DNA from 3 places in the Vibrio aestuarianus genome. Region 3 is predicted to be linked to each of the others. Evidence: predicted binding sites of a transcription regulator. Region 3 holds the regulator's gene; each other region holds the start of a gene.
What was found. The regulator CRP, encoded in region 3, controls carbon source genes, mostly activating them, when cyclic AMP is high. The targets are predictions, from matches to a motif close to TGTGANNNNNNTCACA.
Positions count from the first base shown of each region.

Region 1: the regulator CRP is predicted to act here: its motif matches at 3,254-3,269, upstream of MCT08_RS17840 (NupC/NupG family nucleoside CNT transporter).
Region 2: the regulator CRP is predicted to act here: its motif matches at 3,445-3,460, upstream of MCT08_RS05715 (CidA/LrgA family protein).

Region 1 covers NZ_JAKNYQ010000002.1:944,345-954,539, forward strand. Annotated here, with positions in the region: gene MCT08_RS17830 (mechanosensitive ion channel family protein) at 1-163, opposite strand, end outside; gene pepT (peptidase T) at 353-1,588, opposite strand; gene MCT08_RS17840 (NupC/NupG family nucleoside CNT transporter) at 1,792-3,000, opposite strand; gene MCT08_RS17845 (hybrid-cluster NAD(P)-dependent oxidoreductase) at 3,623-5,440, opposite strand; gene pyrC (dihydroorotase) at 5,671-6,699, shown strand; gene rlmC (23S rRNA (uracil(747)-C(5))-methyltransferase RlmC) at 6,762-7,913, opposite strand; gene MCT08_RS17860 (DUF808 domain-containing protein) at 8,004-8,915, opposite strand; gene MCT08_RS17865 (M14 family metallopeptidase) at 9,112-10,035, shown strand; gene MCT08_RS17870 (AraC family transcriptional regulator) at 10,027-10,195, opposite strand, start outside.
Region 2 covers NZ_JAKNYQ010000001.1:1,178,882-1,189,076, reverse strand. Annotated here, with positions in the region: gene seqA (replication initiation negative regulator SeqA) at 1-470, opposite strand, end outside; gene MCT08_RS05735 (alpha/beta fold hydrolase) at 563-1,330, shown strand; gene MCT08_RS05730 (DUF2788 domain-containing protein) at 1,440-1,661, shown strand; gene fldA (flavodoxin FldA) at 1,710-2,243, shown strand; gene MCT08_RS05720 (LrgB family protein) at 2,298-2,999, opposite strand; gene MCT08_RS05715 (CidA/LrgA family protein) at 3,003-3,425, opposite strand; gene MCT08_RS05710 (LysR family transcriptional regulator) at 3,551-4,429, shown strand; gene MCT08_RS05705 (DUF4442 domain-containing protein) at 4,458-4,973, opposite strand; gene fcrX (ferric iron uptake transcriptional regulator FcrX) at 5,348-5,797, shown strand; gene MCT08_RS05695 (aspartate-semialdehyde dehydrogenase) at 5,863-6,876, opposite strand; gene MCT08_RS05690 (4-phosphoerythronate dehydrogenase) at 6,860-8,005, opposite strand; gene fabB (beta-ketoacyl-ACP synthase I) at 8,246-9,457, opposite strand; gene mnmC (bifunctional tRNA (5-methylaminomethyl-2-thiouridine)(34)-methyltransferase MnmC2/FAD-dependent 5-carboxymethylaminomethyl-2-thiouridine(34) oxidoreductase MnmC1) at 9,585-10,195, shown strand, end outside.
Region 3 covers NZ_JAKNYQ010000001.1:641,028-651,222, forward strand. Annotated here, with positions in the region: gene astD (succinylglutamate-semialdehyde dehydrogenase) at 1-1,386, shown strand, start outside; gene MCT08_RS03065 (DUF1338 domain-containing protein) at 1,738-2,532, shown strand; gene crp (cAMP-activated global transcriptional regulator CRP) at 2,618-3,250, opposite strand; gene MCT08_RS03075 (phosphoribulokinase) at 3,493-4,362, opposite strand; gene MCT08_RS03080 (YheU family protein) at 4,439-4,651, opposite strand; gene MCT08_RS03085 (hydrolase) at 4,721-5,698, opposite strand; gene MCT08_RS03090 (TIGR02444 family protein) at 5,758-6,237, opposite strand; gene MCT08_RS03095 (ABC transporter ATP-binding protein) at 6,239-8,158, opposite strand; gene kefG (glutathione-regulated potassium-efflux system ancillary protein KefG) at 8,291-8,881, shown strand; gene kefB (glutathione-regulated potassium-efflux system protein KefB) at 8,862-10,195, shown strand, end outside.

The sequences.
Region 1 (10,195 bases), on a different contig from region 3:
TTCGTGACATCCATTTACGTTGTTTCTCTGTAATGAAAGCGACATCACCTCGAATCTGTGATAGCACCAAACGACGAATCAAAATGATCAGCACCATTATTAACGTGGTGAATATCAATTTATGCGTGAGAAGAAAGTCCCAAACCGCGACTGCTTTCTCCATACTAATCCCCTTCATTACTGTATCGAACGACGACCATCTGTTGGCGTTATTTCGCTTATTATTGATTTACATTGTAACTGAATGAAAGGCTAAAAAGGATATGGGCACAATTAATATGCGCCCTGTCAAAGCTTTGTAATGGAATACCCCTCTTTAATGCTCGTTCGGAAACGCTAAAGAGGGTATGTTTTAATTTGGTTGACTGGTTAGTGCTGTTTTTTCCGCCAGTTTAACGATCACATTAACCGCCTTTTCCATCCCTTCTACGCTGATAAATTCATGGATACCGTGGAAATTATAGCCACCAGTAAAGATGTTCGGACATGGTAGTCCCATAAATGAGAGTCTTGCACCATCAGTACCGCCACGGATTGGTTTAATCAATGGTTCAATATCGCATTCAATCATCGCTTGTTTTGCAAGTTCAATCACTTGTGGATGAGGCTCGACCATCTCTTTCATGTTGAAATAGCTGTCCGTTAACACCAGTTCAACACGACCTTTTTCAAGACGAGCATTCAGTTCTGCTACTTTTTGTTGCATGAATGTTTTACGAGCATTCAAACCTTCACGGTCGAAGTCTCGAATAATATAACCCAACTCTGAACGAGCAACGCTCATCTCCGCTGATTTCAGATGGTAAAAACCTTGGTAACCTTCGGTTGTTTCTGGTGTTTCATCCATTGGCATCATCAACTGAAATTGCGCAGCAATGTTCATCGAATTGACCATTTTGTCTTTTGCAGTTCCCGGATGCACATTAATACCGTGACAAATCACATCAGCACTGGTTGCATTAAAGTTTTCGTATTCAAGCTCACCAACTGGTCCACCATCAATGGTGTAAGCCCATTGCGCCCCAAATTTTTCCACATTAAATAAATCAGCACCGCGACCAATTTCTTCGTCTGGTGTAAAACCAATACAAATATCACCATGAGCAATACTCGGATCCGCAATCAACACCTCTAACGCGGTCATAATTTCGGCAATACCGGCTTTATTGTCTGCGCCAAGCAGTGTGGTGCCATCGGTCGTAATTAAGTTATGACCATGCAATTGGTGCAAGTCTGGGTACTGAATAGGCGACAACACTTCATCACCTTTTCCAAGCGCAATATCGCCACCTTGATAATTTTCAACAAGTTGTGGTTTAACATTTTTTCCAGAAGCATCAGGAGCAGTGTCCATATGCGCAATAAAACCAATGGCAGGAACGGGATAATCCACGTTTGATTCTAACTTAGCCATCACATAACCGTGATCGTCTACGCTCACTTCAGTTAGACCTAAATCTATCAACTCATCACACAACTTATGAGCGAAAGGCTTCTGACCTGACGAGCTTGGACATTGTGAATTGGCAGGATTTGATTGTGTATCAAAAGAAACATAACGCAGAAAACGGTCGACAAGATTTTCCATAGCAAATACTCAAGAAGTGAAAACATCCGCGTATTTCAATAATGATATACGCAGTTAATTGCAGCCTATACTACGCGCTCATTTGAAACAGTATTTGCTATAAATCAGTTTTTTTACGATTACTGCGTTGTACAACACAGCCCAAATAACAGTTGATAAAAAATGCCCACCGAAGCAGGCATTCACATAACGAGAATGTATTTTTACAATAAAATGAACATACTGGCTAAACACGCACTCATTAAGTTTGCCAATGTGCCCGCAGCAACCGCTTTAATCCCTAAGTTTGCCACTTCTGCACGACGTTCCGGTGCAATCACACCGATGGAACCCAATTGAATCGCGATCGATCCTATGTTAGCAAACCCACACAATGCGAAAGTAACAATGACTTGCGTATGTTCGGACAACAAGGCCTTATGCTCAACAAAATCGATAAACGCGACAAATTCGTTCATCACCACTTTTTGACCAATATAAGAACCCGCCATTAATACTTCGTTACTTGGCACACCAATAACCCATGCTAACGGCGAAAATAGATAGCCAAATAACACTTGTAAGGTAATGCCGCTAAAGCCAAAGAGTTCACCGAAGCTTTCTAACCCTGTATTGACCATTGCAATGACACTCACAAAAGCGACCAGCATGGTTCCAACCGCTACTGCCACTTTCATTCCGTTCATTGCACCGCTTGCAAGAGCATCGATAACATTACTGTCTTGCGCTTTATCCATCTCTATATTCGATTGGTCAAGTGGAACATCACGCTCAGGAACAATGATTTTCGCCATCATCAAACTGCCAGGAGCAGCCATGAAACTTGCGGCGATTAGGTACTTAAGTTCAACCCCTAAACCCGCATACCCCCCCAACACGCTACCAGCAACCGATGCCATACCGCCAGCCATCACAGCAAACAATTCCGAACGGGTCATACGCGATAAAAATGGGCGAACGAGTAACGGGGATTCGCCTTGTGAAAGGAATATATTGCCTGTAGCAACTAAAGATTCCGCTTTGCTCGTACCTAAAAATTTTTGGATACCACCACCAATGAACTCGATGACTTTTTGCATGATACCAAGATAGTAAAGGGCTGAGATAAGAGCGCTGAAGAAAATGATAATGGGCAGAACACGAACCGCAAAAATAAACCCAGAATTGGCTAAATCACCAAACAAAAAACTGATCCCTGCGTCTGCAAATCCCAACAAGCTAGCAACACCATTACTCATACTTGCTAATGCAGTTTGTCCCCACGGGAAATAAAGAACCAAAGCAGCAAAGCCCACTTGCAGCAATAAAGCACGTAAAACGGTTTTCCAATTAATGGAAGATCGGCTCTCAGATAACAGATACGCGCAAGCCATCAGCACAATCACGCCGACAAGACCAAAAAGAATATTCATTGTATTTACCTAGTGTGAAATTGGGAGATAAGGGCAGGACCAAATAACTTGGCAAAGGATGAATCATGACTCTCGTTCACTACAAAGAAGTAGGGAAAAGAGTGGCTGGTAAAAACATTGTTCATTTTAAATAACCTTATACAAGCAGAGAAACTTAGCTGGTCCAGTCCTTGGGGTCATTCACATATCCATGTGACGGCTTGTATGGGTTGAGCACCGGCTCATAACCGGGCGGAAAGTATAAACAACAAAATGAGAGTTTCATCACATATTTTTACGCAAACGTTCAAGCGTTTATTTATTCGTCGATCAAGCTCAAAAAACTTAATCTAAGGTAGGTTTAAGGATAAAACCGCACCAAACAAATTGGAATGAGCTTCACACATTGACGCGAAATTCACTGAGTGTTCGGCAATTAATTCGTACTTATCCGATTTTGTGACTAACTTTATTTAGGTCTCCTAACATGCTCTAAATAAAAATCACTAGCAACGTCGCGCCTCTTGTGGTCATTTGACCCAAGAGGCATTTTTATAAACCGAGCTGGTTAAGCGCATTCATACCAAACGGCCTAGCGTTGCAGGCAGCGAACATAGTTAATGTAGTTTCAAACTGAAAGGAGTTAGTTTACGACTTCCAAATCAGTTTCAGGCACACAGCAGCACGCTAACGCGATGCCCATATGACGTTCATGATCTTGTAATGCTGGTACTTCTGGCTGATGCACTTTGCCCGACTCAACCGTTACCTTACACGCTCCACAAAAACCAGCTCGACAGCTATTTGCAATTGGAATACCGGCCGCTTCTGCCTGTTCAAGCAGAGTCGCTTGGTTGTTGCCTTCAAACAGATTGCCATTAACACTTAGCCGCAACGTTTTAAATTCAGCCGTCACTTTTTGCGCCACGCCAAATGCTTCTTGGTGATAAGACTCTTCCGCTACTCCTTTCTTCAATAACAAGTTTTTCGCTTTTTGCATAAAACCATCCGGCCCACATACAAACACCTGACGCTCAGCCACATCTTTGATCTGCTTGATATGAGATAAAGAGAGTCGTCCTTTTAACCCAAACCAATCTTGCGGGGCTTGGGTCAATGAAAGGAGTACTTTTAGTCCATCATGTTGTTGGTTCAATAACTCGAGCTCTTCGCGGCATGGAATATCTTCAACACTACGACATTGATGATAAAAGACCACATCTTGAATTTTTTGATGATCCGCAAGGTAACGCAACATGGAAAGCATTGGCGTAACACCACTTCCTGCGGAAAGCAGTAATAATGGCTGCTGTTGATGGCCAGATAAATGAAATGATCCATCTGGATACTGGGTGCTTAGCGTACTACCCACTTGTAAATGATCAATCAACCAATTAGAAACTCGTCCACCATCAATACGCTTCACAGAGATAGCTAAGCGCCCGGGACGCGATGGACTAGAAGACAACGTATAGCGTCGTGCCACATTTTCACCATCAATCACCACTTCGATCGGTAGATGCTGACCGGGTTGATAATGAGGAACATCACCCTGCTTAGGCTCAAGCCAGAATGTTATGAAGTCACGGGCGATCTCTTCACGCTCAACACATGTCATAAGATGATGAGTCATACCGTGATCGAGATAAATTTCTTTTTCTTTATATTCAAGTACTTCAACAGTATCACCAACCCGAATCATCCCCTCATTTTTCGCCACTAAATTTTGGCCAAAAAACACGCCACCGCGTTCATTGGCACGAAATTGAGATAAGGTTCTGAGCGGCTCTTTGGTTGGTCGGAATTCGCCCTTATAGACATCAACTGTCGTCAAAATACATCGTTCACAAGGCTTTACGGATTCAAATTCAACATCTCCGATACGAATTCGTTTCCATCCATCTTCCGCAAACGGCTCATTGGCCGTCACCACGAGGTTAGTCCGAAATTGATCCATACTATGCTGTTCGGGGCTACGACGGTTTAGCTCATCCAATGATGCTTGGCTAATCACCAAAACTGGATAACCGTCAGCAAAACTGACGTTATGGCCAATTTTTTCTCGTACTCGATTAGACTGTTCACCAGTAAACAACAACTCTACTCGCTGGCCTAAAGCCTCACTAAACCAATCATCGGCATCGTCGGTAGTGGTATAAGCAGTAAAGTTATCGCTCCACACCTGCGCTGAAGCAGGCTGCATTTTAAAGTCTACGTAACGCAGCTTTAACGGAGATTGGTTAGCCGCAGTAAAAATCAAACCATCTGCCACCAGCGTTGAACTGATTTTTACCATACTCGGATATTTGCGAGCGGTGACCATTGAGCCGTCAGCCAATGCCACCATGAAACGTCGATCGAAAGCGAGACCTTGCTTTTCAACCCAAGCGGTTGATTGCGAAATTCCAGCCACCGATTTAACAGGGTAGATATTGATTTGAGAAAGTTGCGCTGACGACATGGCTGATCCTTATACGTTTTTTATTTCTATTTTATGCGGTGATGATAATGCAAAACCGTCAACGTGACTAACTCTACAAAGAGATGTGATTCCTCTGGCTGGAAATAAAAAGATGAAATCCCTCCCCTTTTCCTCTATCATCCTGTCGCCTAAACGTAAGCGATTGCGCGCACAGTAATGAAGAATATGTTTAGGCTCCAATCAACCAATTTTTCCGGTGGGAGCATTCAATGAAAACACTTACGATCACTCGTCCTGATGACTGGCATGTACACTTACGTGATGGTGATGTACTGACAGATACTGTTCGAGATATCAGCCGTTACAATGGCCGCGCACTGATAATGCCAAATACCGTCCCACCAATTACTACCACTGAATTAGCGTTATCCTACCAAGAACGCATTATGGCGCAAAAACCACGCGATTCTTTCAAACCACTGATGGCGCTTTATCTCACCGATAACACCACTCCCGATGAAATCCGTAAAGCGAAAGCATCCGGTGCCATTGTCGCCGCTAAACTCTACCCTGCAGGTGCTACGACAAACTCAGACTCTGGTGTCACTTGTGCGAAAAACATTTATCCGGTGTTAGAAGCGATGCAAGATGTTGGCATGCTATTACTGATCCATGGAGAAGTGACAGCTCACGATGTGGATATTTTTGACCGAGAAAAAGCCTTCCTCGATACAGTTCTTGCTCCTATCGTTAATGATTTCCCTAAGCTCAAAATTGTGTTGGAACATATCACGACTGCCGAAGCGGTAGAGTTTGTGAAAAATGCGAACGACAATGTGGCAGCAACGATCACCGCGCACCATCTAATGTATAACCGCAATCACATGCTTGCCGGTGGTATTCGTCCTCATTTCTACTGCTTACCGATCTTAAAACGTAATACTCACCAGCTTGCATTAATTCAAGCGGCAACATCTGGCAGTAAGAAATTTTTCCTTGGTACCGATTCAGCGCCACATGCAAAAGGCAAAAAAGAAGCGGCTTGTGGTTGCGCAGGTTCCTATACTGCCCACGCTGCACTTGAGCTCTATGCGGAAGTTTTTGAGCAAGTGAATCAGCTTGGTCATCTTGAGGCGTTTGCCAGCCATAATGGCCCTGATTTTTACGGCCTACCACGCAATAGCGATACCGTAACGCTCATCAACGAACCATGGTCTGTGGCTGACAGCATGCCTTTTGGCTCAGACACTGTAGTGCCGATTCGAGGCGGTGAAACCGTCGCATGGACGGTTAAATAACATTACAAAGACGAAAAAGGGAAGCAACAGCTTCCCTTTTCTCTACCACTTTGCCTCGACGATCAGGCTGTGAGTTTAGGTTGATACTCAAGTAACACCATCACTTCACTGTGGTCGGTATGTGGAAACATATCAAACCATTGCAATTTTTTTGGCACATAATCAGGCATGCCCTGCATATCCGCTAATAACGTCTCCGGGTTACAGCTTGAGTAGATAATATGTTTTGGTGATAAAGCAACCAACTGCTCAACTAATTGTATTCCTAAGCCACGCCGTGGAGGGTTAACCAACACCAATTCTGGCGCGTGTGATTGAGTTAATGAATACTGCGCTGAGTCCAGTGCTGCAAAATCTAAATTGGTGACCCCCATTGCCTGCGCCGAACGCTTGGCACTGGCTATCGCTTCTGGTTCTATCTCAATTCCAGTAACAGCCGTCTCGGAACTCGCGCAGTGCAGGGCAAACCCACCCACACCACAAAAGAGATCCCACATGTAGGCGGGTTTAATGTCCCTAACCCACTCCCTTGCCGTTGCGTACAATTGCTCAGCAACCTGCGGATTAGTTTGAAAAAAGCTCTTGGGACGAATTACCATTGGGACCTGGTTAAATTGCTCAACAAGGTGCTCACTAGCTGTCAAAAAGATCTCTTCTTCACCTTCAAGTCGCGCCATATGGATCGGTTGAAGATTGACCGAAACCACTTTCACTGATGGAAAATCAGCAATAAGGTGCGCTAAGTTATTCTCAATTCGTGCCATCGCAGTTCGACTTCGAAGCACAAAACGCAGCATAAATTCACCGCTGTGTGCGCTACGAGTTAACAAGACGAATTTCAGCTCTCCTTTTTTCTTTGTTTTATTGTAAGGAGGAATACCCGATGTACGAATCCAGTCTTGCAAATACGCTAGCAACGCTTGCATATCTTGAGGATAAAGCGGGCAATTAACCAGTGAAACAGGGATTAGCTCACCTTTGGATAACGTTTCTACACCGAGAATCGGCGCATGCGCGGCGCCAAGCACAACCATTTTCGCTTTATTACGAAAAGCTGTGTCTTGGCTCGTGACAGGTTCAAGCCATTGCTCTGGCATGTTTGCAGAAAATAATGATTTCAGTGCGAAATCTTTGTTAGCAATTTGAGTGGCGTAAGGCAGCGGACAATAAGTGCAAGAGCGGCACTGGTGCTGATTATAGAATTCACACTGCATGGTAGTGATTGCCAAAAAAAGAAAAACGCTAGTTTATTCATCTAATAGCAAATCACCATTTAGGTTCATTATCTTCACCACAAAAATATTTTAGCGTGAAGGTCTTAATTGGTTGGCAATACTCCACACTACAACCACCGCTAAACCAGCCAACAAACCGACAATGCCATTCAACACCACAGGGACAAGGGCGGTTAATAAAGAAAGATTGGGTAGTGCAGAAACTATCGGTTCCAGCGCATGGTGCACCCACGGCACATTGTGCACCACAATGCCACCACCGACTAAAAACATCGCGGCAGTTCCAACAATGGTCAGTCCTTTCATTAATTTGGGGGCAAAACTAATTAACCCTTTGCCAAGACGAAATTTTAACCCGCTACCGTTTGAAATACGTTCTAAATAAAAACCCAAGTCATCAAGCTTAACGATGGCCGCAACCAGCTCATACACGCCGATTGTCATGATGACGGCAATTAAGCTCACCACTAAGATCTGAGTGATCATATCGTGCCCTTGTACTGTACCCAGCGCTATCACGATGATCTCAGCCGACAAGATGAAGTCCGTACGAATTGCACCAGCGATTTTGCGTTTCTCATACTCTTCCATGGAGGTACTCCCCAATTCCGCTTCATCAGAACTTGGCTGATGACTGTTATGGGAATGAAAAAACTTCTCCAAAATCTTTTCAGCGCCTTCAAAACAGAGAAACAGTCCACCCAATAACAGCAGGGGCATAATTAACCACGGGATTAACGAGCTCATCAACAGTGCTGCGGGAACCAATATCAGCTTGTTGCGAAATGAACCTTTGGCAACCGCCCATACAACGGGTATTTCACGTTCAGCCGCTACGCCAGACACTTGTTGAGCATTCAATGCTAAATCGTCACCTAATACGCCCGCCGTTTTCTTCGCGGCCATTTTTGACATCAGCGCCACGTCGTCCAGTACGGTGGCAATATCATCCAACAAGGTTAATAAACTTGCGCCTGCCATGTTTTGTTCTCACTTAATGCTATGAAGTAACGAAATGTAACACCAATAGATAGGCGTGATAAACAATAACAATGCAAAAAATTGCACATGCAGCACCAGTCCAGTAGTCGTTGATAATGCAAGTATCAATAAGTTTGCATCCGCTGAGTTCGGCTATTAAGCTCAAGGCTACATTACAGTGACCGTAAGGAATGTCATGCAAATTAACACCCACTACCCGATTGGCACCCCAGGACAAAAATGGGGCGATGCAGAGCGTCAAGCGTGGCGAGCACAAACCACAATTAAACGTGAATACCAACACGAAGTCGTCCCTAAAATTCTCGCCCTTCAAAACGACTTTGATGTTGAGCAATACGGCGCTCTTTCTTATGACACAGCCCGTTACCCACTGTTTTGTGTCAAAAGCCGAGACTGGAGCAACGATAAACCCACTGTCTTGATTACGGGTGGTGTTCACGGTTATGAGACTAGCGGTGTTCATGGTGCATTGAAATTTTTAGCCACTCAAGCCAAGCGCTACTTAACTCATTTTAATATTGCTTGCGCGCCTTGCGTAAGCCCTTGGGGATACGAAACCATCAACCGCTGGAACCCCAATGCACTGGATCCAAATCGCTCATTTTATGCTAATAGCCCCTCAGAAGAATCCACCAACCTAATGGCATTGGTTGAAAACATCGGAGAGGTCTTGGTTCATATCGATTTACACGAAACCACCAATACTGATGAAAGTGAATTTCGCCCAGCACTCGCAGCACGTGATGGTATTGAATATGTTGAAGACTCTATTCCAGATGGCTTCTACACCGTTGGTGATAGTGAAAACCCAGTAGCAGAGTTTCAAGCAGCAGTGATTGAATCAGTAAAAAAAGTCACTCATATTGCGCCAGCCGATGAGCATGGCGACATTATTGGGTCACCAGTGGTACAAGAAGGTGTTATCAATTATCCAATGAAAGCATTAGGTCTATGTGGCGGTATGACCAATTGCCAATATGGGACTACAACTGAAGTATACCCAGATAGCCCAACAGTCACTGATGAAGAGTGTAACAATGCACAAGTAGCTGCCATTATCGGTGCGCTAGATTATGTGCTTACTCAACCACTACAGTAGTCGATTTTTATACTGCTCCGGTGTCTGGCCGGAGTATTTTTTAAACATTGCAATAAAAGGGCTGGCTTGGTTGTAGCCTAAGGTTAGCGCCACTTCTTTCACTGAATGGCCGGTACGCAATAAATCCATTGAATATAAATAGCGCACTCTTAAACGCCAT
Region 2 (10,195 bases), 540 kb from region 3:
TTACGGCTGGTATTATTGTTAGTAATCACCCAAAAAGGCGTATTTGGAATCGATTTTGGTTTCGTTGTTTGACCACTTTCAAGTAAGGTTTGCTCATTATCTGCAAAGTAAACGCGTTTACGCCCTTTGTTCACTAATGTCGCTTCGGAAAAACTTGCAGGATCAATGCGGTATAAAGTTGAAAGCACCAACATAAAGCGATCAATCGCTTTTTTCAGACCCGCAAATTCATCAGAAATCAACAAAGAACGCATTTCTTTTACGCTATCAATCTGTGTATCTCGAACGGCATCTTTACTCACAACAATGCCTTTAGGTTCAACGTTTACTTGTGTCATTACCGTTGCAGCAGAAACCTTACCATCAACGTTCAGCAAGCGACGCAAAATGTCAGACGCGCTTTCACCAATATGCTGGGTTTGACTTGCAATGTAACGGTATAGATCCTCATCAACCTCAATTGTTTTCATTCGCTTTTCACAATCTCAATGTTTAAACTCTGGGAGATTATAGCGAGATCTTCACTGATACTCTACGTTAAACCAATCACTAATAAGATAAAATGTCAGCACTTCTTAATTATAAACTCGAAGGTGAAGGTCACACCGTTGTTTTGATCCATGGGTTATTTGGTAATCTCGACAACTTAGGCTTACTAGCCCGAGATCTTAAAACTGACCATCAAGTCCTGAGTATTGACTTGCGCAACCACGGTCAATCATTCCATTCACAGCAGCATGATTACTCCAGTATGGCGCAGGATGTCGCCAATCTACTCGAGTATCTAGCTGTTGACTCAGCGATAGTCATCGGACATTCAATGGGCGGTAAAGTCGCCATGAAACTGACTGAATTTGCACCGAATAAAATGAATAAGCTTATTGTTTTAGATATGGCACCGGTAAGCTATAACCAACGGCGACATGACAATGTGCTTGCAGGGCTTAAGGCGGTTATCGACCAGCAACCGACCTCTCGCGCGCAAGTAATGTCGATTCTAGCCGAGCATATTGAACTCGAAGGTGTACGCCAGTTTTTGAGTAAATCAATCGTAAAACGTGATGATAACGTCATGGAATGGCGTTTCAATGTCGCAAGTATTGAAAACAATTATTGGCATATTTTAGAGTGGCAGACTATTCCGACTACCGACATTCCAACGCTATTTATTAAAGGCAGTGAATCAGATTATTTAATGACTGAACATCAACCCTTGATTCAGCAACAATTTAGCCAAGCTAAAGCGCATATCATTGCCAATACTGGCCACTGGTTACATGCTGAAAAGCCCGTAGAAGTGTTGCGGGCTATCCGCAAGTTCACCGATTAAATCACCGTTTGTTGTTGAAACAAGTGTGAAATAGGTACTCATGCACGCATTAACTTTGACGAATAACAATGGTATAGTGCGCGCAAGCAAATTGGCATAAAGGATTCCCATGCTGTACGACTACATGAACATGCTTGAGTCGATTGGACTCGATCTTCTTTTTGCGGCTATATTCTTTCTTATTGGTATGGCGATCAAAGATGTCCTTAAGCAGGGTAATGTTCCACCATTCGGACGTCGTATTGTATGGCTAGTTCTGTTTTTAGGGTGTGCAGGCTTTATCACTAAAGGGCTAATCCAACTCAGTTGGGAAGGCACAGGTCTTGGGTAAAGAGCAGGTTCATCCGCCAGAAAATGACAAATTAAAGGTAATGATTCTATGGCAAGTGTAGGTCTCTTCTTTGGTAGCGATACAGGCAATACTGAAGCGGTTGCGAAGATGATTCAAAAGCAACTGGGTAAGCAGCTCGTTCACGTTCAAGATATTGCTAAAAGTAGCAAAGAAGATATTGATAATTTCGACTTGTTGCTTCTTGGTATTCCGACTTGGTACTACGGTGAAGCACAGTGTGACTGGGATGACTTCTTCCCTGAATTGGAAGCGATCGACTTCTCGACCAAGCTGGTTGCTATTTTCGGTTGTGGTGACCAAGAAGATTACGCAGAGTATTTCTGCGATGCAATGGGTACCGTTCGCGACATTATCGAAAGTAAAGGCGCAACCATCATTGGCCATTGGCCAACCGAAGGTTACGAATTTGAAGCATCGAAAGCATTAGTAGCCGGTGATAACGACCACTTTGTCGGTCTGTGTATTGATGAAGACCGTCAGCCTGAGTTGACCGACCAACGCGTCAATAGCTGGGTTAAGCAAATTTACGATGAAATGTGCTTAGCTGAGCTGGAAGACTAAAAAAAGACCCCCTGCAAACGCTGGGGGTCTTTTTTATATCAACCAATTAAATACTTACCAAAGTAGATGGCCTATGAAAGGCGCTAACAGTACCGTTACCATGCCTGCTAGCATCATCACCACGCTTGACACAACCCCTTCAGAATTACCAATTTGATAAGCCTTAGCCGTACCAGCACCGTGAGCCGACGCACCAAGACTGGCGCCCCTTCCTAACCGCGAGCGGATAGACAAGGTTGTCAAAACCACCTCACCAACCGCCATGCCAATAACCCCAGTTAATACAACAAATAACGCAGTAAGGTCACTTTGACCACCGATTGATTTAGTCGCCTCAACAGCAAACGGAGTGGTAATTGAGCGCATGGCTAAGCTACGTTGTAATATCTCTGGGAGATCAAGCCAACGAGCCATAAAAACCGAGCTACCAACAGCGGTAACGACTGATACTAACACCCCTACCGACAAGGATAACCAGTGCCGTCTAATCAATACCCGGTTATCATAAACGGGTATTGCAAAGGCAACCGTTGACGGACCTAACATCCATAGTAACCAATGAGACTCTTCCATATAAGCTGGGTATGGGATGTGAAAACCCATCACAACCGCAACCAACAATAGTGGGGCAAGTAACAACGGCATTAAAAAGATTGAACGTTTACGCTGATAGAGAAACTTACTAAGGTAATAAAATGCCACTGTTAATACTAAACAAAGGGATCCAAGCTGCGATGAAGTGAAAATAGAAGCCATAAGTTAAGACTCCACTCTAGCAAGACGATTTCTTTGATTACTTTTACGACGAGCCAGTTTCAACTCGATGCGATACACTTTGTCGACAACCCGTGCAGTCACTGCAATCACGACCATAGTACTCGCTATTAATACCGCCAGAATTCTTAACCCATCTTGCTGCACAATGTCTTGGTAATTAACCACTGCAACCACTGCAGGTACAAAAAATAATAGCATTTCAGCGAGTAGCCATGTTGCGCCTTTTCGTAACCAGTCAACACGAACCACGCGAAACATAATTAGAGCAAGCAGCAATAGCATTCCAGTCAAATTCGCCGGTAAAGGCAGATGAAAAGTCGTAACCAGGTACTGAGCAACAAACCAAATTAATGACAGTATAACTATTTGCAACAGAGTCAGAGCGACAGTGCTTACTTTTTTCATGATGGCTTTGGCATAAGTTTGTGAGTTGAGTCACACTATAATCCATTACAAAACCATCACAAAATGAATTTTCATTATCAAATTTATGCCAAAATGGAATGAAATTGAGATGGTATGAGTTAAGTATGAACATAAAAGCATTGCGTTACTTCGTTGAATTAATTAATCAGCAAAGCTTCACTCGTGCATCCGAAAAACTTTTCGTTACACAACCGACCATCAGTAAGATGATTCGTAGCCTTGAGCAAGAGATCAATCAACCGCTAATACAGCGTGAAGGAAGACGTTTCTGGTTAACGGATGCGGGAGAAGTTGTCTATCAAAGAGGGTTAGATATTCTTGCACAAATGGCGCAATTAGAATCTGAATTAATCGACTTAAACACACTTGAACGTGGGCACTTGCGTCTTGGTATCCCACCGATGGTTGGCCACTTATATGCCGGACTTATTCGTCAATATCGCCAGGCCCACCCAAACGTAGAACTGACCATAGTCGAATATGGAGGGAGAAAAATAGAACAGGCCGTACTTAATGGAGAAATTGATGTGGCAATAACCATGCTCACGCCACATACTCCCGACAGCCTGACCTCTTTGCCTTTAGACTGTTATTTAATTTATGCCGTATTACCAGATACCGAGCCTTGGCGACGTCGTAAAAAGATTACTTGGTCTGAGCTACAACATGAACCATTTTATCTTTATACACATGAGTTTACCCTGAGTGACTATATAGGCTCACTTTGCGAGCAACATGGATTTACTCCACAAGTTTCTGCGCGCAGTAGCCAATGGGATTTTTTAGTCGCACTGGTTAAAAGTGGTGTCGGCGTTGCGTTTCTTCCTGAACCACTTTGCCAAAAAATTCAAGAACAAGGCATTTTAGTGAAACCAATAACACCAAATATTGATTGGCACTTAGGCGTTATTTGGCACGCTGAACGTTATGTATCTCGCACAGCCGATGCTTGGATTAACCTATGTAAGCAATATCGAGGCTAAGCCTCGATATCAATAATTTATGCCATTACTATTCGGAGAATGTCATATTTTGCTCAGAGTCCAGTGCTTCGCGGTACTTAGGCTTTTTACGCACATACAATTTTCGCTGCACTTCCGAGACCACGTCTCCTTGAGCATTTTTCACATGTATGATGAACTCAGGAAAACACTTATCTCCATTCACTGTACTGGCAAATATTGTATCAAGCTGGTCTTGAGTGATCTCAAAGTCAGCATAGAGATCTGACTGACCAGGTTTAATAAAATTGATGCTCGCTTCTTTATCCCATACGTAGTATTTCTCACCCAAAATACCCATCAACATTAAAGAATAAACGGGATCGGTTAATGAAAAAATACTGCCTCCATATTGGGTACGATTAGCATTTTTATTCCACCATCTTAGCTTCAAGCGCATCTTAACTTGGCGAAAATCTTCACTGATTTCATCAATATGGATCCCAGCCCCCCAGAAAGGAGGCCAGCTATTTAACGCCCATTTGACTATATTTGGTTTATAAAATTTCGCTAAAGACTGATTCATTCCGTGCTCGCCTTTCCAATCTATACCCAAACAACTTGAAGCTGCAGGTAGGCGGCAAGTGAGTTCATCCCCATGAGCATAGATAAACTATGTGATTGGGGTTAGCGAACGTAGCCAACACCGCTGTAACTTCAAGTAGGAAGGGTATATCTACTTAACCACAAGGACGTGCTAGCCTTTGAAAGTCGGCACGCCCCAACAAATGTTACACAATTGTAACTGGTCAGAGCTGTAATATCAGTGATATTGAGCGACTTTATGGAAAATACAGAGTAACCCTTTGAAGTTCGTGGTTTATTGTTAGCGGTCAGTGCCCTATAATGCTCAGAATTATGTATTCTGTTAACTGCTGCAGATCATCAACAGGAAAGTATATGTCAGATAATAACCAAGCGCTGAAGGATGCAGGCCTTAAAGTTACCCTTCCAAGGCTAAAAATTTTAGAAGTATTACAGCAGCCTGACTGCCAACATATCAGTGCTGAAGAACTGTATAAGAAATTGATTGATCTTGGTGAAGAAATCGGTCTTGCGACGGTTTATCGAGTATTAAACCAATTTGATGATGCAGGTATTGTCACTCGTCACCACTTTGAAGGTGGAAAATCAGTATTTGAACTTTCAACACAACATCATCATGACCACCTAGTCTGTCTTGACTGTGGTGAGGTGATTGAGTTCTCTGATGACGTTATTGAATTGCGTCAAAAAGAAATCGCAGCAAAGTATAACGTTAAACTAACTAACCACAGCCTTTACCTTTATGGGAAATGTGCGGATGGTAACTGCAAACAAAACCCTAGTGCGCATAAGCCAAATAAATAGCAAAAAAAACCACCGAAATCTCGGTGGTTTTTTTTATTCATTCGCAACTAATACCAAATATGGTATTAGAAGTAGTCACGAATCAGTACTTCTGCAATTTGCACTGCGTTCGTTGCTGCACCTTTACGAACGTTGTCAGCAACTACCCACATATTAATCCCACTGTGGTGGCTGATATCATTACGGATACGTCCAACCAATACATCATCTTTACCGCCAGCGTCACGAACTTGAGTTGGGAAATCTGTACCTTGGAAAACCGTAATTCCGGCCGTTTGTTCAAGCAATTCAACTACCTGTTCAGCATCGATAGGGGCACGGGTTTCGATATGTAATGATTCAGCATGACCATAAAATACCGGCACACGAACACAAGTCGGGTTCACCATGATGGTTGAGTCATTAAAGATTTTTTGTGTTTCCCACACCATCTTCATTTCTTCTTTGGTGTATCCGTTGTCCATAAACTGATCAATTTGTGGAATACAGTTAAAAGCAATTTGCTGGCTGAACGCTTCAGGTTCTGCAGGCATACCATTGAGAAGTCTTGCTGTTTGACCAGCTAGCTCATCAATTCCTGACTTTCCTGCGCCAGAAACCGATTGGTAAGTCGAAACATTAATACGCTCAATGCCCACCGCATCATGGATCGGTTTAAGCGCGACCAACATTTGGATAGTCGAGCAGTTTGGGTTAGCAATAATGTTACGATTACGAAAATCAGCAATCGCCTCTGGGTTAACTTCAGGCACAACCAATGGAATGTCATATTCATAACGGAAGTGAGAGGTATTGTCGATCACCACTACACCTTCTTCAGCCGCGATAGGTGCCCATTTCGCTGAAAGTTCACCACCAGCTGAAAACAGTGCGATGTGAGCTAATGACCAATCGAAATCTTCTACATTTTGCACTTGTACCGTTTTACCGTTAAAGCGATAAGCTTTGCCTTCACTACGTTCACTTGCAAGCAAATACAGCTCACCGACCGGAAAATTTCGATCTTTTAGTACTTCTAGCATGGTTTCGCCAACAGCGCCGGTTGCGCCAAAGATGGCGATATTAAATTCTTGGCTCATTTGTTACCTCTGTTTTAAAACCTAATTTGGCTAACGGAGCGAGGTTACATGACTCACTCCCTTTAATGGTTATCGCGCTGTATTCTCTTCTATCCCAATACACTTTACGCATATGATCAAATGCGCCTGGAGTACTAATTTCGCGACGAAATACTGCGTCATCTTTACGCACATCATAAATTAATTGTGTCAGACTATGCAGAGTGGCTTCATCCCACTCACGTTCTAAATACAGTTCAGGAATAGGGGCTGCGGGCAATAAACTGCTTGCATTGGCACAATGTTCATTGTCGAGATATTCGCAAAAACTATTAAAAATCATCGTAGTTCCGCGCGCTTTTCCCTCTAGGCCGTAGCCAGCCACATGCGGTGTAGCAAAAGCTAATAACGGCAGCAATTCCATGTCTACTTGAGGCTCAAATTCAAAAACATCTAACGCTGCAATAAAACCATCTTTTTCCAATAACCTTCGTTTTAGTGCTTGGTTGTCAACAATTGGCCCCCGTGCGGCATTAATTAAAATTTGATCACTTCGCAGTGCCGTTAATCGTTGTTCATTCATCAGATGATGGGTTGGCCACTCACCTTCTGTCGTGATTGGCGTATGCAGAGTAATAACATCTGCCTTATCTAGTAACACATCAAGATGAGTAAATTGACGGCTATCACCTTGTGCTTGCTTAGGTGGATCATTGATCAATACTTTCATACCAATGCCAGTTAAACAATCCGCTAGGTAACTGCCCACTTGACCCGCACCAATAATACCGACGGTTTTGCCCAAAGCAGAAAAACCATGTTGCTGCGCTAACACCATCAAGACACTGAATACATATTCTGCGACCCCTACCTTATTACACCCCGGGGCGGCGGTAAAAAAGATACCTTTTTCAGCCAATAGTGGCTGATCAACGTGATCCATACCAGCCGTAGCCGTTCCGACAAACTTAAGTTTGTTTGCCTTAGTGAGTAGCGCATGGTTCACTTTCGTTACAGAACGAATCATTAACGCATCAACATCAATCAGATCATCAGCCGTTAAGGTTCTACCCGGTTTCAACACCACCTCACCAAGCTGGCTGAACAGTGCTTCAGCATAAGGCATGTTTTCATCAATAAGGATTTTCATAGCGGAGTTCACATTATTGGAAATTGAAGGGATTGTGCAGAAAAGCGCACTAGCTGTCGAGAAGAAATCCCGCTTTCAATAAAAATGCCCGGCTCCTATTGGAAACCGGGCAAACATCCAGAACAAAAGGATCTTGTCCCGCTCTCCAGGGGACAAAGTCTGCGTCTGTGGACCAGCTAGGCTGATCCGCTCTGGAAACCTGATACCTATCACACGTAAGGTACTGAATACCTGATGTGATTAGGCTTGGTATTTTTTGATGACTAATGTTGCGTTAGTACCACCAAAACCAAAGCTATTCGACATTACAGTAGTCAATTCCTGCTCGCGACCTTCAGTAACAATATCAAGACCTTCTGCCGCTGCATCTAGATTATCAATATTGATGCTCGGTGCGATAAAGCCATGGTGAAGCATTAAAGTGGAATAGATAGCTTCGTGTACGCCCGCCGCGCCTAATGCGTGACCTGTCATCGCTTTAGTTGCAGAAATTGCAGGGCTATTACCACCAAAGACTTCTTGGATTGCACCTAACTCTTTCACATCGCCAACCGGGGTTGAAGTGCCGTGAGTATTCACATAATCAACACTTTCTACGCTTTGCATTGCCATCTTCATACAACGTACTGCGCCTTCACCTGATGGAGCAACCATGTCGTAGCCATCAGATGTCGCACCGTAACCAACAATTTCACCGTAGATTTTTGCGCCGCGAGCCAAAGCATGCTCAAGTTCTTCGACAACAACCATACCGCCGCCACCTGAAATGACGAAACCATCACGATCAGCATCGTAAGTACGTGATGCTTTCTCTGGTGTTTCATTGTATTTAGTAGAGAGTGCACCCATGGCATCAAACATCATGGTCAGTGACCAATCTAGCTCTTCACCACCACCAGCAAATACAACATCTTGCTTACCTAGTTGGATAAGCTCCATCGCATGACCAATACAGTGTGCAGAAGTCGCACACGCTGAGCTCATGGTGTAGTTTACGCCACGGATTTTAAACGGCGTTGCAAGACATGCAGACACCGTTGAAGACATAGTACGTGGAACCATATAAGGGCCAACACGCTTCACGCCTTTTGTGCGTAATGTATCAACAGCAATCACTTGGTTATAAGACGAAGCTCCGCCTGAACCAGCAACAATGCCAGTACGATCGTTAGAGACTTGCTCTGGTGCTAGGCCTGAATCAGCAATCGCTTGTTCCATCGATAGGTATGCAAACGCTGCCGCATCACCCATAAAGCGCATTTGTTTGCGATCGATATGGTCGGCAGGGTTCATTTTTAGGTTACCCCAAACTTGAGAGCGCAAACCGTTCTCTTTGAACTGCTCAGAAGCTGTGATACCCGACTTTCCTGCTTTTAAAGACGCTAAAACTTCTTCGACGTTGTTACCGATACTTGAAACAATACCCATACCGGTGATTACGACTCGTTTCATGTGACATTCCTATAATTCAAAATTCCGCTAGATGATAACTAAGAAGGATAACAAAAGTGGTCAGCTTTCCCAGAAATTCGTACAATCTAACCCTATATATCGCCTGATTTCACAGAATTCAAACATTATGACTACCATTACCAACGCAGAACTCGGTTGGAATGAAGCTGGTACGCCTGTTTCTGACCAATTTGATGATGTCTATTTCTCTAACGTAAATGGTCTCGAAGAGACACGTTACGTGTTTCTTAAACAGAATCATCTCCCTCAAAGATGGCATACCTATGACCAAAAACGTTTTGTGATAGCAGAAACTGGTTTTGGTACAGGCTTAAACTTTCTTGCTGTTTGGCAATGGTTTGATGCATTTAAGCAGCAAAACCCAGACGCCACTTTGCAAACACTGCATTTTATCAGTTTCGAAAAGTATCCGCTCAACCAACAAGACTTAATAAAAGCCCACCAAGCTTGGCCAGAATTAGCTGAATATGCAAGAAAACTTCATGCACACTATCCGATTGCAGTCCCTGAATGTCATCGTATTGTTTTGGATGATGGTGCGGTCACCCTTGATCTTTGGTTTGGTGATATCAAAGATTGCATGCCCCAAGTTCCGACCCCTGAACATGGCTTAGTTGACGCTTGGTTTTTAGATGGTTTTGCACCGAGCAAAAACCCAGAAATGTGGAATCAAACCCTATTTGATGGCATGGCTAAGCTCGCCAAGCAAGATTGCAC
Region 3 (10,195 bases):
GACCAAATGATTTGGCAAGGCGATAGCGCAACGCCTGCGCAAGTAGAAGACGCAGTGAGTGCAGCAAGAAGTGCCTTTGTTGAATGGAAAAAACGCCCCTTTGCTGAACGTGAGCAATACGTGTTGGCCTTTGCTGAGAAAGTAAAAGAACACAGTGAAGAAATCGCACAGATCATCGCCAAAGAAACTGGTAAACCCATTTGGGAAACTCGTACTGAAGCGGCGGCGATGGCTGGTAAAATCGCTATTTCGATTCGTGCTTATCATGATCGTACGGGTGAAAGTGCGCGTGAGGCAGCGGGAAACCAAATTGTACTGCGTCACCGTCCACTTGGTGTAATGGCGGTATTTGGTCCCTATAATTTCCCAGCACATTTACCGAATGGTCATATTGTTCCGGCTCTTTTAGCGGGTAATACCGTGGTGTTTAAGCCTTCTGAGCAAACCCCGTGGACGGGCGAATTTGCCATGAAACTGTGGCAAGATGCAGGGTTACCAGCAGGTGTGCTCAACCTTGTACAAGGGGCGAAAGAAACAGGCATCGCTCTGGCCGAGTCAAAAGGTATTGATGGTTTGCTATTTACTGGCAGTGCTAACACTGGGCATTTACTGCATCGTCAGTTTGCCGGGCAACCTGGCAAAATGCTGGCGCTTGAAATGGGCGGGAACAACCCGATGGTGATCTCCGATCAGTATGGTGACTTAGATGCAGCGGTATACACCATCATTCAATCGGCTTTCATTAGCGCAGGGCAGCGCTGCACTTGCGCGCGTCGCCTGTACGTTCCTGTCGGTGAAAAAGGTGATGTGCTATTAAGTAAATTGATCACCGCAACCCAAAAGCTACGAATTGATCAACCATTTGCCGATCCTGCGCCATTTATGGGGCCACAAATCTCGCAAGCTGCCGCGCAATTTATTCTCAATGCACAGGCTAATTTACAATTTTTAGGTGGTTATAGTTTGGTGGAAGCCAAACCGCTGCAAGCGGCATTTGTTACGCCAGGAATCATTGACGTAACCGCTATTAGTGAGTTGCCTGACGAAGAATACTTTGGCCCGTTATTACAAGTGGTGCGCTATCAGACTTTAGAGCAAGCGGTTGAGTTGGCCAATGCTACCCGTTTTGGTTTGTCTGCAGGTTTAGTATCAACTGATGATGCCGAGTGGGATTATTTTGTTGATCATATCCGCGCTGGTATCGTAAACCGTAATCGCCAATTAACTGGTGCGAGTGGTGATGCACCATTTGGTGGGCCGGGGGCATCGGGTAACTTGCGCCCGAGTGCTTATTACGCGGCTGATTACTGTGCATACCCTATGGCTTCAATGGAAGGGCAGGCAACAGAATTACCTGCCACTCTCAGCCCTGGGGTTGAGCTATAACCTACGGAATAATAAAAAGCCTCTCATAGAAGAGGCTTATCCCCTTTCTACTTGAAGTTGCAGCGGTGTTGGCTACGTTTGTTCACCCCAATTACATAGTTTATCTATGCTCATGGGGATTTACTCACTTGCCACCTACCTGCCACTTCAAGTGGTTTGGGTATAGATCCTGAAACCTGGATCAATACACAACTTAACGTCACAGGTTGAATTGCCGCTGGATGTATTTTCTGAATCGTTTCAATAAATATTAAGCGGCAATATTTATCCAATAACCTCATACTGAAACTAAGGCTTTATACATACTCAAGGTATATCGCTTGCTAGACACATTGCTGACAAGGAGGCGTTATGACGCCAACCGTTTTATTTCAATCGCTATGGAATGACTATATTCAACGTCTTTGTCCTTCGGCTGACAAAGTTCATCAATTGCTTCAAGAAGATGAAGCTTTGATCAATGATCATATCGCTTTGCGAACCTTTAATGTTGCTCCCCTGGGGATTGAAACACTGGCTAAGCCTTTTTTAGCATTAGGTTATACAGCGTGTGGTGATTATCAATTTGAAAGTAAGAAGTTAGTCGCGAAGCACTATGAACATCCTGATCCAACGCAGCCTAAGGTTTTCATTAGTGAGCTAAAAGTGGCAGAGTGCTCACCTGAGTTGCAAGCGATTGTAGCCAAACTGGTAGAGCAAGTAGATAGCGACAAACTCACCAGTAGCGACTTTTTGTATAGTGGTCGATTATGGCAGATAGCCCATAGCGATTACCTCACTTTGGCTCAGGAAAGTGAATACGCCGCATGGTTGGCAGCTCATGGCTATGGGGCCAATCATTTTACCGTTAGTGTTAACCAGTTGAATGCGTTTAATGAAGTCAAAGCGGTGAATGCTCACCTTCGCCAAGCTGGCTTTGTTATTAATGAAAATGGCGGAGAAGTGAAAGGCACGCCAGAGGTGCTGCTAGAACAATCTTCCACCATGGCAGATAAAGTACCGGTGCAATTTAGTGATGGTGTTGAGATGATTCCGGGCGGTTTTTACGAGTTTGCCAAACGCTATCCAATGGCAAACGGTGAGTTATATAGTGGGTTTGTTGCCGCTTCAGCTGACAAGATTTTTGAAAGCACTGATATGCAATAAAATTGTGCTGAGCCTTTGCCAACAAAAAGCCACCTAAGTTTCCCAAGGTGGCTTTATCGATTCAGTCTCTCAATTTCTGTTGAAATTAACGAGTTCCGTATACCACGATAGTTTTACCGTGTGCAGAAATTAGGTTCTGCTCTTCTAGCATTTTCAAGATACGACCAACTGTTTCACGAGAACAGCCAACGATTTGACCGATTTCTTGACGGGTGATCTTGATTTGCATGCCATCTGGGTGAGTCATTGCGTCAGGTTGTTTCGCTAGGTTTAGTAGCGTTTGAGCAATACGGCCCGTTACGTCAAGGAACGCAAGGTCACCTACTTTTTGACTAGTCACTTGTAAACGACGTGAAATCTGAGCAGATAGGCGCATTAGAATATCTGGATTCACCTGGATAAGTTGACGGAATTTCTTAAATGAAATCTCTGCCACTTCACAAGGAGATTTAGCACGAACCCAAGCGGTACGTTCTTGGTCTTCTTCGAATAGACCAAGTTCACCGATAAAGTCACCTTGGTTTAGGTAAGAAAGGATCATCTCCTTACCTTCTTCGTCTTTAATAAGAACCGCAACAGAACCTTTAACGATGTAGTACAACGTTTCAGCTTTCTCGCCCGCGTGGATCAGCGTGCTCTTTGATGGGTACTTATGAATATGACAGTGTGAAAGAAACCACTCTAGTGTTGGGTCGGTTTGAGGTTTACCTAGAACCATAATATCTCACTTCCTCTGCAGGGTACGCTTGCTGCTTTCCATATTTTAGCTAAGCCTTTAAATTGACTTACTAGGATAAGAGCACTTTACAAGTGCTGCAAGCTAACTTGTGTTTCGGTTAAGAATAGTATCCTTTTTCGGAAACGATTTCTTGACTTTAATCGTGTCGACTACACGATAATTTAAGCAAAAATGTGCACATGATCACGGTATGAAAAGTAACCGTAAAAAGTGCAAAAATATTATCCAATTTTCCCTGTTTCAATTAATTGTTGCAGGATAGGGCGAACAATCAGCTCCATGGCAAAACTCATCTTGCCACCAGGAACAACGATGGTGTTATGGCGCGACATAAATGAACCATCAATCATGGCCAGTAAATAGGGGAAATCGACATTCTTAATGCCACGTAGCCTTATCACCACGAAGCTTTCATCCAAACTGGGGATACCCTTTGCGTTGAGCGGGTTTGAGGTATCGACTGTGGGCACGCGCTGGAAGTTAATATGGGTGCGAGAAAACTGTGGGGTGATGTAATTGAGGTAGTCGTCCATCGAGCGAACAATCGAGTCCATTACAGCTTCGCGTGAATGACCACGATCGCGCGTATCACGTACGTATTTTTGGATCCACTCTAGGTTAACAATCGGCACCATGCCAATCAAAAAATCGACATGTTGAGCCACGTTGACATCACCATCGACCACACCACCATGTAACCCTTCGTAGAACATAACATCAGAATTTTCTGGCAAATCTTGCCATGGAGTAAACGTTCCTGGCATTTGGTTATAGGGAACGGCTTCATCAAATGAATGCAGGTAGCGACGAACTTGCCCTGTTCCTAGTTTGCCGTATTGGCGAAAAAACTCTTCCAGTGCGCCAAAGTCATTAGCTTGGGGACCAAAATAACTGATGTGTTTGCCTTGCTCTCGTGCTTTACGGATCTCTACGTCCATTTCTGGACGTGTGAAACGGTGGAAGCTGTCGCCTTCAACCCAAGCAGGTTTAATGCTCATCATATTGAACATTTTGCGAAACGCTTCAGAGGTTGTGGTAGTACCGGCACCGGATGAGCCCGTGACGGCTATAATCGGATGTTTTGCTGACATGACAAACCCTGTCTTTATGTAACGTACTTGTTATTTATTGTCGCAATATAGCACGGAAAGACTAGATTGCGGTGCGCTAAAACGATTTACGCACTTGAATATCGACACTTTCGTGCAATTCAGAATAGACTATGGCAACTTCACCACTTGCTAACTGCTGCTTCACTTGTTCGATTTTTTGTTGCAAAGATATCTCTTGTTCACCGTAATCTGTTCCTTCACGTAAGACAAATTCTTGAATGAGATTATCGAGTGTATCAGGAGCAATTTGTTGCCAAGGAATAATCATGACGACCTCTTAACTGTCATGTTGAAGGCTGGCAGTTATACCCTAAATAGCATTGTGATGGCAGCTATTTCATGACGGTTTACACAGGCTTTCATAATAGGCAGGTAAGGCTTGTTCCAGCCAAAAAGTTGGTTTCAATGCACTGCCTGAAATAAAGCCGACATGTCCACCTTGGTTAAATAAGCGATAGTCGATATTTTCCGGTAAAACGAATTTTGGAATCACAGCATCGGTCATGAATGGGTCGTCTTTAGCGTGAATAATTTGTAAGGGTACATGGATCTGCTTGAGTTTATGTAGTCCAGAACATTGTTGATAATAGTCATGAGCATCTTTAAAACCATGCAAGGGGGCTGTGATTAAATCATCGAATTGATACAGCTTCTTAATGCTACTGATCTGACAAGAAGAGAGGTTAAGTGCATCTTGTAAAAGATGATGTTTTTTCAGCGCGTTACTTTTTAGCGAGGAGAGTAAATAGTCGCGGTAGACTTTTGAAAATCCCTGCTCAATGCGTTGTGAGCAGGCGGCGAGATCAAGCGGTGCTGAAACGATTGTTGCGGCATCGACAATAGGGTCTTCGTGATATTCAGCTAGATAATTGGCCAGCATGTTACCACCAAGCGAAATACCTACAGCGACGATAGGTCGCCCTACATGTTGTTCGCGCAAATATTGCAAAACAAAACGCGCATCTTCTATTTCGCCGGAATGATAAGCCCGCGCAAGGTGATTGGGTTTACCGCTGCAGCCGCGAAAATGCATCATTACTGACAACCAACCACTTTCGGCGAATGCATGCATTAACCCGTTAGCGTAAGGGCTATAAAAGCTTCCTTCTAGCCCATGAAACAGAACGAATAAAGGTTTGTTTTTACTTTGCTCTGAATGCCTATCTTCGCTCCAAGCCAAGTCAAGAAAATCACCATCATCGGTAGGTAAGGTTTGCCATAGCGGTTCAAAACGTGCTTTTTTACGTAATAAGCGTGGTATGAGCGTTTGTAAATGAGGATTTTTAAGCCCAGTGGCCGCGATAAATTGAGTCATAGGGAATAAGGTTTATGTAGGATACGAAAGAGTATACACGAAACAGATAATTCGCTGGGTTATGCTTTTCCAGATTGTGGTGCTGGTTCAGCGAATGCACGACACAGATGTTCAGCAGCCAATAAGCGGCAGTAGCGTTGTGTGAGAGGCTGACCAGTATTATTTGCTAATGGTAATGCGTTGATGCAGTCGACTAAATCAGACTGTTGCTGCTTTTCGAGCTGTAATTCGAATTGCAGGGCTTCACGATATAGGGTGTCTGGTAGGTTCGTTTTTAGTCGGCGACGTAAGTCTCGGTAGCTATGAAGCAAGGTTTCAGAGCGGCTAAGGCAATCTTGTACGGTTTGCCAATGGTGCTCAGCAAAAGAAACTTGTTGCTCGTCGAGCCATTTTAAAAGAAGCAACAAGTTTACATTACCGTGGTAGTTATTCTGTAAGCTTAAGCACGCTTCTTTCACTTCGCGCACACTGTAATATTGCAAACTGAATTGCCACAGGCGCTCTAATGTGAGAGATATTCGTACGTGCTCTTTACTCATGTTAACTACTGAATTCCTGTTCTAGCTGTTCAAGGATTTCTTGCTCTGCCATCCATTCCATTTCGACCTCTTCAAGTGCCGATTTACTACTAGCTTGAAGGGCGAGAACTTCTGTAAGTTTAGCCTTATTTTCAGCTTCATACAGCGAAGTGTCGGATAATTGCTCTTCAGCTTGTGCCAGTGAGGCATTCAACTTATCCATTTTATCTTCAAGTTGTGTCAGTTTTTTGCGAATTGGTGCGGTTTGTTTACGAAACTCCGCTTCACGGCGTTTTTGATCTTTCTTCGCTGCGGCGCTATTGCTGCTATCTTTGGCGGGCTGCTGAGATTGTGCTTCTCTTCGCTCTGCTTTTTGCTGCTCGGTTAACCATTTGTAGTAGTCTGATAAGTCACCATCAAAAGGGGCAACTTGGCGATCGTGCACTAGGTACAAATCATCGGTTGTGGCGCGCAGTAAGTAGCGGTCATGGCTGACGATAACCATGGCACCTTCAAAAGTTTGCAGGGCAAACGTCAACGCTTGGCGCATGTCTAAATCTAGGTGGTTGGTTGGTTCATCAAGTAGTAATAAGTTTGGTTTTTGCCAAACGATCAGTGCCAAAACCAAGCGTGCTTTTTCACCACCAGAGAAAGGCGCGACTTTCTCCAGTGCTTTATCGCCCTGAAAGCCAAAACTACCGAGGTAGTTACGCAACTCCAGTTCATTTTTGTCTGGCGCAATTTGCATCATATGCTGCAACGGTGTTTCTTGTGGGTGCAGGGTTTCCAGTTGATGCTGAGCAAAGTAGCCAATGTTAACCCCTTGAGAATAGGTGAGATCGCCACCTTGTGGTTTTAGCTCCCCTGACAACAATTTGATCAGGGTCGATTTACCAGCGCCATTACGCCCAAGCAGCCCGATACGACTGCCAGGGACTAGGTTGAGGCGAATTTTCTCAAGAATTAAGTTATCCCCATAACCAGCATAAACCTCATCCATCATCATAATTGGGTTTGGTAGGGCTGACGGTTCTCGAAATTCGAAACTGAATGGGTTATCAAACTGTGCAGGTAGCACTTTTTCCATTCGCTCTAATGCTTTAATACGACTTTGCGCTTGACGAGCTTTCGAGGCTTTATAACGGAAGCGATCAATATAGCTTTGCATATGCGCCATTTGCTTTTGCTGCTTTTGGAACATGGCTTGTTGCAAGATCAATTTCTGCGCACGCTGATTTTCAAACGATGAATAGTTACCGGTGTATTCGTTCATGGTTTGATTTTCGATATGGATAATGCGCCCTACGATAGGATCCAAAAAGTCTCGGTCGTGGGAAATCAAAACTAATGTGCCTGGGTAGCTTTGTAACCAGCGTTCTAGCCACATTACAGCGTCTAAATCTAAGTGGTTGGTTGGTTCGTCGAGTAGCAGTAAATCAGAGCGGCACAATAGCGCTTGCGCTAAGTTTAGACGCATACGCCAGCCACCGGAAAATTGGGTTAAATCCCAGCCCATTTGCTCTTGGCTAAAACCGAGACCATCAAGTAATTCAGAGGCGCGGGCACGAATGCTATAGCCGCCAATGGTTTCAATTTTGCCGTGTAATTCGGCGACTAAAGTGCCTTTATCCGCCAGCTCTGCTTCGATGAGTTGTTTTTCTAGCGCGCGATATTCACGATCACCATCGATCACATATTCAATGGCATTACGCTCAAGAGCCGGCGTTTCCTGCGCGACCCATGCCAGTTCCCAATAAGCAGGTTTACTGAATGAGCCTGCATCAATCGATAGCTCATCTTTAAGCAGGGCAAATAATGTGGACTTACCACAGCCATTTTTTCCGACCAAGCCAACTTTATCACCGGGATGAATAGTAGCCGAAGCTTGCTCAAGCAACGGTTTTCCGCCGCGTAGTAATTGAATATCAGAGAAGGTAATCATAAAAATCTATTTTTCATATCGAAATGTTATCGCGTGGAATAGTAAGGGTGATAAGGATAAATGTCGATCATTATGCAAATTGCGTTATGATGCTTAGTAACATGTTGATAACTATCGGGGCACAGCAAAGGAATGACTGAGACAATACCCTCTTGCCACTCAACACCCAAAGTCTTGGTGATTTACGCACACCCTGAGCCGCTCAATTCGATCGCCAACCAAACCATGCTGCATGGTATCTCTTCATTGCAACACGTTACCGTGCATGATTTGTATGCAACGTATCCAGATTTTTTTATTGATGTCACAGCTGAGCAGCAACGGTTGCTTGGCCATGACGTAATTGTTTTTCAGCATCCTCTTTATATGTATTCGTGTCCTGCTTTATTAAAGGAATGGTTTGACCGTGTCTTAACCAAAGGATTTGCTTTCGGCAACAAGACAGCACTGCATGGTAAATATTGGCGCAGTGTCATTACCACTGGCGGTAAACAAGATGCGTTTGATGAGAAAGGGTACAACAAATATCCACTTGACCAGATTCTGCAACCCTTCGAGTTAACCGCAGCGTTATGCTGCATGAATTGGATGGAGCCGCTAGTGCTTTACTGGGCTCGTAATGTGAGTGATACAGAGCGCTATCAACATGCACAAGAGTACCGTAACTGGTTGCTAAACCCTTTAAGCACACAAGGAGCGTTGGATGGCAGCACTCACCAGTGATTTTTTACAAAGCAGTGTGGTATTTCTCACAGCAGCCGTTGTTGCCGTTCCTATCGCTCAAAGAGCAGGGCTAGGTTCCGTATTGGGCTATTTGTTAGCCGGTGTCGCCATTGGGCCGTGGGGCCTTGGGCTAATCAATGATGTGGAGGCAATTTTGCACTTCGCTGAATTTGGCGTAGTGTTACTGCTGTTTCTTATTGGCTTAGAGCTGAATCCTAAAAAATTATGGCAAATGCGCGGGCCAATTCTAGGGCTTGGTGGGGCGCAGGTTGTGGTTAGCACTTTGTTCATTGCTTGTATCGCGTATGCATTTGATGTGGGATGGCAAAGCAGTTTAGTGATCGGTATGGGGTTGGCACTCTCTTCTACCGCTATTGCATTGCGGGTGATTGATGAACAAGGCCTCGCGCGCAGTGAAACCGGGCAATCTGGTTTTGCAGTACTGTTATTCCAAGATATTGCCGTAATCCCGATGCTAGCGTTGTTACCTGTACTTGCTGGTAATGGTGCTGGCAGTTGGCTTGATGTGGCGTGGATGTTTGGCGGTATTGCTGGTTTGCTGGTTGGCGGCCATTTTCTGCTCAGCCCTTTGTTTCGATACATTGTTGCCAGCGGTGTACGAGAGCTATTCACTGTTGCTGCGCTATTGCTGGTAATTGGCATTGCGCTGTTGATGCAGCAATTAGGGCTTTCAATGGCGTTAGGTACTTTCCTTGCGGGCGTGCTGCTCGCTGAAAGCGAGTTTCGTCATGAACTGGAAATTGCGATTGAGCCATTTAAAGGCTTGCTGCTTGGGTTGTTCTTTATTGCCGTTGGTATGGCGGTCAATCTAGGGTTGTTGGCGCTTGAACCCGTTAAAATTCTACTTGCGGTAGTGGGGTTGGTTACAGCTAAAGGATTGATTTTGTATCTGTTGGCGCGTTTGTCGGGAACTCGAGCTAAAGCGCGCAGTAAAATGGCGGCGATTCTTAGCCAAGGTGGTGAGTTTGCTTTTGTTATTTTTACGGCGGCAAGTGCTGAAGGCTTGTTGCAGTCAGATCAGTCTGCATTTTTATTGGTCGTAGTGAGTTTGTCTATGGTGACGACGCCTTTATTACTGAGCGCACAAAAACGTTGGTTTGCAAGAAAACTCAATACGACCAGTGAGGTGGAGATGACATCTGATGTGGTGAATAAAGAGCCTCGTGTCATCATCGCTGGTTTTGGGCGTTTTGGGCAAATAGTTGGGCGTTTAATGTATGCCAACAAAATCAAAATTACCGTGTTAGAAAGCGATGCGAGCCAAATAAAGTTGCTGCGAAAATACGGTTATAA